2 linked regions of the Halioglobus japonicus genome follow. The main gene of each other region encodes a partner of the protein of the gene in region 2 in a complex. Links are inferred from orthologs where the notes say so. Each region holds a gene or a part of one and is shown on either strand. Other genes may lie near its edges.

Evidence for each region.
Region 1: the proteins of secA (region 2) and secY are in contact, whole or in part, in a crystal structure (PDB 3DIN), measured with the Thermotoga maritima proteins. The link is inferred for Halioglobus japonicus from one-to-one orthologs. Residues at the interface, in WP_004082002.1 of Thermotoga maritima: Glu261, Ala262, Arg263, Lys300, Ala301, Arg302, Thr303, Ile304, Ile305, Leu323, Tyr324, Asp325, Pro326, Val329, Ser330, Tyr333, Ile336, Lys340, Phe345, Val349, Glu363, Phe364, Tyr374, Ser375, Gly376, Gly377, Glu393, Ile395, Thr482, Ser483; in WP_004081795.1 of Thermotoga maritima: Glu108, Gly109, Glu110, Glu111, Ala236, Glu237, Arg238, Arg239, Ile240, Thr241, Ile242, Gln243, Tyr244, Ala245, Arg246, Arg247, Val248, Thr249, Gly250, Arg251, Arg252, Val253, Tyr254, Gly256, Ala257, Ser258, Thr259, Tyr260, Leu261, Pro262.

Annotation. Positions count from the first base shown.
Region 1 is NZ_CP019450.1:1,328,266-1,331,172, reverse strand. It holds secY (preprotein translocase subunit SecY), read right to left. Parts: upstream 2,164-2,907; coding sequence 838-2,163; downstream 1-837. Other genes in the region: rpsE (30S ribosomal protein S5), read right to left, coding at 2,815-2,907; rpmD (50S ribosomal protein L30), read right to left, coding at 2,614-2,796; rplO (50S ribosomal protein L15), read right to left, coding at 2,164-2,598; rpmJ (50S ribosomal protein L36), read right to left, coding at 695-811; rpsM (30S ribosomal protein S13), read right to left, coding at 189-545. UniProt on the Escherichia coli protein: The central subunit of the protein translocation channel SecYEG. Consists of two halves formed by TMs 1-5 and 6-10.
Region 2 is NZ_CP019450.1:3,717,871-3,722,221, forward strand. Bases 411-3,667 are described here. They hold secA (preprotein translocase subunit SecA), read right to left. Parts: upstream 3,314-3,667; coding sequence 611-3,313; downstream 411-610. Other genes in these bases: argJ (bifunctional glutamate N-acetyltransferase/amino-acid acetyltransferase ArgJ), read right to left, coding at 411-601; BST95_RS17470 (M23 family metallopeptidase), read right to left, coding at 3,396-3,667. Outside these bases: more of argJ, read right to left, coding at 1-410; more of BST95_RS17470, read right to left, coding at 3,668-4,325. UniProt on the Escherichia coli protein: Required for protein export, interacts with the SecYEG preprotein conducting channel.

The sequences.
Region 1 (2,907 bases), 2.4 Mb from region 2 along the record:
TGTTGAAGGACGCGTGTACGTGCGCGATACCGTCGACAACAGTCTTGGTGATTTTCTTACGAGTGCCTTTGGCACCTGGCTTCGCCATGTCGTTTTCCTACTTTAATATCAACACTGCACTCGGTGCAGCTACACTAAAAAGGATTCGCTGTGAGTGGGCCGAGGCCCGAACCCGTTAGGGTCGCTCCTTACTTGCGAATCGGCTTACGCGGGCCCTTACGGGTACGCGCATTGGTCTTGGTGCGTTGCCCGCGCAGCGGCAGGCTGCGACGGTGACGCAGGCCGCGGTTGCAGCCCAGGTCCATCAAACGCTTGATGTTCATGGAGACTTCCCGACGCAGGTCACCCTCGACGGTCATCTCAGCTACTTTGCCACGCAGTGCATCCATGTCTTCCTCGGACAGATCGCCGATCTTGGCGTTCTCTGCAACACCAGTAGCGGCGCACAGTTCCTTGGCAGTGGTGCGACCTACACCGTAGATGTAAGTCAGTGAGATAACAGCGTGCTTGTTATCAGGTATGTTGACACCGGCAATACGAGCCATCCAACTTTCTCCAATTACTCTCTTTTTCGCTTAACTGCGGTTTACGCAAACCACTGATTTTCTTCGGTTTTCCGAAAATCAGCCAGTGGAGCGCGCGAAAGGCGCAGCATTCTAGCGATATCGTTACTAAAAATCAACTACGCCGGGAATTAACCCTGGCGCTGCTTGTGACGCGGATCGGTGTTGCAGATTACCCGCACCACACCGTTGCGGCGCACAACCTTACAGTTGCGGCAGATCTTCTTTACTGATGCACGTACTTTCATCGTTACTTCTCCGTATCATCCGGCGCTTAGCGAACGCGACCGGAACTACCAATATTTTTCAGGTTGGCCTTTTTCATCACCGAATCGTACTGGTGAGACATCAGGTGACTCTGCACCTGGGCCATAAAGTCCATTACAACGACAACCACAATCAACAGTGAGGTGCCGCCAAGGTAGAACGGCACGTTGGCTGTTACTACCAGGAACTGAGGAATCAGACACACAATGGCGATATACGCCGAGCCAAATACCGTCAGTCGAGTCAGCACGCCGTCAATGTAATTGGCGGTCTGCTGACCGGGGCGAATACCAGGTACGAATGCACCGGACCGCTTCAGGTTGTCAGCTACTTCTGACGGGTTAAACATCAACGCCGTATAGAAGAAGCAGAAGAACACAATAAACACCGTGAACAACAAAATGTTCAGCGGCTGGCCGGGGCCAATCGCCACGGCAAGGTCTTGCAGCCAGTCTGCGCCATCACCCGAGCCAAACCACTGGGCAATAGACGCCGGGAACAGCAGGATGCTGCTGGCGAAAATAGCCGGGATAACACCCGCCATGTTCACCTTCAGGGGCAGATGCGAGCTCTGCGCCTGGTACATCTTGCGGCCTTGCTGGCGCTTGGCGTAGTTCACCGTGATGCGACGCTGGCCACGCTCGATGAAGATAATCGCAAAGATCATCACAATCGCGAATGCCAGAATGCCCAGCAGCAGCAGAATGTTCAGCTCGCCCTGGCGCGCTTGCTCCAGAGACTGGCCGATCGCCGCGGGCAGGCCCGCTACGATACCGGCGAAGATCAACAGTGAGATACCGTTACCTACGCCCTTTTCTGTAATCTGCTCACCGAGCCACATCATGAAGACTGCGCCGGTTACCAGAGAAGTGATTGCGATCACATAGAACAACATCGATGTGTCGTAGCTCATTCCCTGATTGGCCATACCCACGGTCATACCAGTGGCCTGGATAATAGCCAGCACTACTGTCAGGTAGCGCGTGTACTGGCTGATTTTACGGCGGCCAGACTCGCCTTCTTTCTTCAGCTGCTCCAGTTGGGGCGTGACTGCCGCCATCAATTGCATAATGATCGATGCAGAGATGTAAGGCATGATGCCCAGCGCCAGGATCGACATACGTTCCAGGGCGCCACCGGAGAACATGTTGGCCAGACCAAGGATGGTTCCCTGGTTCTGGTTGAACAGTGCCTGCAGCTGGTTGGGGTCAATTCCCGGAACGGGAATATGAGTCCCGATCCGATAAACGATAATTGCCAGTAAGACAAAACGAAGGCGAGCAAAAAGCTCGCCCATGCCTGCCTTATTTACTGAGGGCGCCTGTCCCGCCATTTAGTCCTCGATCTTTCCGCCAGCTTTTTCGATAGCTTCGCGGGCACCTTTGGTGACCGCAAGGCCTTTGACCGTAACGGCCTTGCTCAGTTCACCTGACAGGAAAACACGAGCGCGGGTTACGTTCTGCTTGACCAGGTCGGCAGCCTTCAGGGCTTCCAGATCGATCACTTCAGCTTCTACTGCATTCAGCTCACCCAGACGGATCTGCGCAGTAGTGCGCGCGATGCGTGAGGTGAAACCGTACTTGGGCAGGCGCTTCTGCAGGGGCATCTGGCCACCCTCGAAACCGGGGCGAACACTGCCGCCGGAACGAGACTTCTGACCTTTGTGACCACGGCCGGCAGTTTTGCCGTAACCGGAGCCAATGCCGCGGCCAACGCGCTTGCTGTCTTTCCGAGCACCCGGGGCGGGGCTCAGGGTATTCAGTCGCATTACTTCTGACATGATTTAGTCCTCAACCCGTACCAGGTAGTTAACTTTGTTGATCATGCCGCGAACGGAAGGAGTGTCTTCCACTTCTACGGTATGACCAATACGACGCAGGCCGAGGCCAGCAACGCACGCCTTGTGGTTCTTCAGGCGACCGTTGGTGCTCTTAACCTGGGTAACTTTGATCATTGCTTTTGCCATGACGAATCAACCCAATACTTAGTTCAAAATTTCTTCGACAGACTTGCCGCGCTTGGCAGCAACGTCTTCGGGAGCAGCCATATCACGCAGGCCATTAAAGGTTGCGCGAAC
Region 2 (4,351 bases):
CGTCAGTGGCAATATAGCCCAGCATGGTCGCCATATTGGGGCGGATCATACCCGCGCCCTTGGCAATACCGGTCACAACATAGTCGATGCCGTCGCAGTTGAAAGACACCGACAAACCCTTGGGCCGCGTGTCAGTAGTAAGAATACCTTCCGCCGCATCGGCCCAGCCGTCGGCATCAAGGCCGGTTACCGCCGCGGGAATTGCCGCGGTGATTTTCTCTACCGGCAGCGGCTCACCGATGACGCCCGTCGAAAACGGCAAAACCTCTGCCGCATCTGACCCTGTGGCTTCTGCCACAGCAGCACAGCAGGCACGTGCGTCACGCAGGCCAGTCTCTCCGGTGCCCGCGTTGGCATTGCCAGTATTAACGAGCAGATAACGAGGCTGTGCCTGGCTTGCACCCAGATGTGACTCGGCCACCGCTACCGGCGCCGCGCAGAATGCATTCTGGGTAAACACGCCGGCACAGTTGGCGCCAGGGGCCAGCTCCATCAATACCAGGTCCTTGCGTCCCGGTGTCTTTACACCGGCAGATACCGTGGCCAGGCGCAGCCCTGGCACGGGCAGGAGCTTGGGGAGCGTATCGTTTCCTACGGCCATCAAATCACCTTAGAGCTTGCCGCAACACTGTTTGTATTTCTTGCCGCTGCCACAGGGGCAGGGATCATTGCGGCCCACCTTGGGCGCTTCGCGGGTAAAGGTGGAGGGCTGCTGCGGCGCTTGCGGCTCTTCCGCCTCGGACTCACCCATCGCAGATGCTTCGGCGTGCTGGAAGGCGAGCTTTTCACGCTCGGCAGCTTCCCGGCGCTGCCGCTCAATCAGCTCTGCTTCATCTTGGCGCTGGATTTGCACATGGCTGAGGAATTTCACCACCTCAAGCTTGAGATTGCTAAGCAGGTCTTCAAACAGGGCAAAGGACTCGCGCTTGTATTCCTGCTTGGGGTTTTTCTGGGCGTAGGCGCGCAGGTGAATACCTTGGCGCAGGTGGTCCATCGTCGCCAGGTGCTCCTTCCACAGCGTATCGAGCACCTGCAGCATGATCTGCTTTTCGATCTTGCGCATGTCAGGGCCCACAGATTCGCACTTGGCTTCATAGGCCGCCTGAACTTCATTCACAATTCGCTCACGCAGGGCTTCTTCGTGAAGCTTGTCGTCGGCGTCCAACCAGGACTGCACGGGCAGCGGCAGCGCAAACTCGGCTTCGAGCTGCTTTTCCAGGGCTGGAATATCCCACTGCTCTTCCACGCTCATCTGCGGAATAAAGCTGTCGACCGCCTCGTTCACCACATCAGCGCGAATAGCCGTAATAGTGTCGGAAATGTCCGCTTCACCAAGCAGGTCATTGCGCTGCTCGTAAATGATCTGGCGCTGGTCATTGGCGACGTCGTCATATTCCAGCAACTGTTTGCGGATATCGAAGTTGCGGCCTTCTACTTTGCGCTGGGCTTTTTCAATCGCGTTGGTCACCATGCGGTGCTCAATCGCCTCGCCCTTCTCCATGCCCAGGGCCTGCATGAAGTTTTTCACCCGGTCAGAGGCGAAGATGCGCATGAGGTTATCTTCCAGCGACAGATAGAACCGCGACACACCGGGGTCACCCTGGCGCCCGGCACGGCCGCGCAGCTGGTTGTCGATACGGCGTGATTCGTGTCGTTCAGTGCCGAGAATATGCAGGCCGCCGGCCTCCAGCACCTGCTGGTGACGCTGCTCCCAGGCTTGCTTGAGCTCGGCTTTGCGCACATCGGAGATTTCGCCAGCGGCAGTCATTTCTGCCTCCAGATTACCGCCGAGCACGATGTCGGTACCGCGGCCCGCCATGTTAGTGGCGATGGTCACAACACCGGGGCGGCCCGCCTGGGCGATAATTTCCGCCTCCTGTTCGTGGTATTTGGCGTTCAGTACCTTGTGCTGAATCTTGGATTTGCGGAAACGCGCCGACAGTTCTTCTGAGGTTTCAACAGAGGCCGTACCTACCAGTACCGGTGCACCTGCCTCCATACAATCCTTCACGTCGGCAACAATGGCGTCGAACTTCTCTTCGCGGCTGAGGTAGACCACATCGTTGAGGTCCTTGCGTTCCTGCTTCTTGTTGGTGGGAATGACCAACACTTCCAAACCATAAATCTGGCGGAATTCAAAGGCCTCTGTATCCGCGGTACCGGTCATGCCGGCGAGCTTGTCGTACAGGCGGAAATAGTTCTGGAAGGTGGTGGACGCCAGGGTCTGGCTTTCACTCTGGATCGCCACGCCCTCTTTCGCCTCGATCGCCTGATGCAGACCTTCAGAGAGGCGCCGGCCGGGCATGGTACGACCGGTATGCTCGTCGATCAGCACCACCTGCCCTTCCTGTACAATGTACTCCACATCCTTCTGGAACATGGCGTGGGCACGCAGGCCTGAATACACGTGGTGCAGCAGGTTCAAGTTGGTGGCCGCGTAGAGGCTGTCGCCCTCCTGCAGCAGACCTTCGCGAATCAACAGTCCCTCAATGAACTCATGACCGTCTTCAGTCAGCTCCACCTGGCGGGCCTTCTCATCCACAGTGAAGTGGCCGGACTGGCCTTCAACATCAGCCTGGAGCGAAGGAATGAGCTTGTTAATGCGCTTGTAAAGCTCTGAACTGTCTTCAGAGGCGCCGGAAATCACCAGCGGTGTACGGGCCTCATCGATCAGGATGGAATCCACCTCGTCGACAATGGCAAAGGCCAGGTTGCCCTGCATCTTGTCACCCAGGGTGAAGGCCATATTGTCGCGCAGATAATCGAAACCAAACTCGTTGTTGGTGCCGTAGATAATGTCGGCGCTATAGGCGGCGGTTTTCTGTTCCGGCAACTGCCCGGAGCGAATCACACCCACACTGACACCGAGGAATTCATACAGGGGCCCCATCCAGGCAGCATCCCGGGTGGCGAGGTAATCGTTGACCGTAATCAGGTGTACGCTGCCTGCCAGCGCGTTCAGGTAGGCCGGCAGGGTCGCTACCAGCGTCTTACCCTCACCGGTGCGCATCTCTGCAATTTTGCCTTCGTGCAGCGCCATGCCGCCGATCAGCTGCACGTCAAAATGGCGCAGGCCCAGAACCCGCTCGCCAGCCTCACGCACAACGGCAAACGCTTCGGGCAGTATCTTGTCCAGGGTATCGCCGTTCGCCAGCCGACCTTTGAATTCTTCCGTCTTGGCTTTCAGCTGCTCATCGCTGAGCGCCGCCGTGTCTTCGGCCAGGGCATTAATCTTTTTGACCACCTTGCCCAGGCGCTTGAGCTCCCGGTCATTGCGGGTGCCAAAAATCATCTTCAGGGGATTGCCAATCATAGCTGTTCAACTTGTCTTGTATACGAAACAACCCGCCGGACCTACGTGGACGGGCGGGAACAAAAAGAAGGGATTATACGCGTCAGCGGCGGGTTCGTCGTATGTAACTTGACGGGTCGACTGAGCGACCGTGCTTGTAGACTTCGTAGTGGACATGGGCACCGGTACTGCGACCGGTGGAACCCATTAAGGCAATCGGCTGGCCCTTGCGCACCACATCACCCGGCTTGACCAGGCTCTCTTTATTGTGGGCATAGCGGGTGACAAAGCCATCGCCATGGGAAATTTCAATGGTCTCACCGTAACCGCTCTTGGACCCCGTCCAGGTAACAACGCCGGCCGCCACAGAGATGACATTGGTGCCTTCCTTACCGGCGAAATCGACGCCGTGATGGAAGGCGGGCTTGCCGGTAAAGGGATCGTTGCGTTTGCCATAGAAAGAGGAAATCCAGCCCTTTTCGACCGGGCGCCCGGAGAGGAACGTCTGCTCATCTAGCTTGCGGTTACTGAGCAGCGTCTCGAGAATTTCCAACTGCTGCTCACGGTCTTCTACCCGGGCCTGAAACAGGCCGAGCTCGGCCATCAGGTCCGAGGTGCTGTATTCAACGCTGAATTCGCCGCCCAGCGGACCACCCATAGCCGGGGGCTCGCTGAAATCAAATTCACCCTCTTCGAGATCTGCCATGGCGGTGAGGTGCTGACCAAGTGCATCCAGGCGGGTCATCCGCGCCTGCATTTCGGCCACATTACGGGTCATTGCGGCCATCTTGCGCTCGGCCTGAGCCTGCAGCTGCGCCAATTCCTGCTCCTGCTCAGCGAGCTCGTCCTGGAGGCGATCCAGGGCTACTTCGCGCATCGCATTGGCGTCAGAGTCCTGACCCAGCATGTAGCCTACACCGACCATACCCAGGGGCAGGCCCAGACAGCACAGGGAGAGCAACGCACGAGACCAGCGACCCAGTTCAATCGAACGGGATCCGCCGTGCTTGCGATTTATGAGAATGACTTTCATCTACAAGAAAAATCGGTCACAGGGCC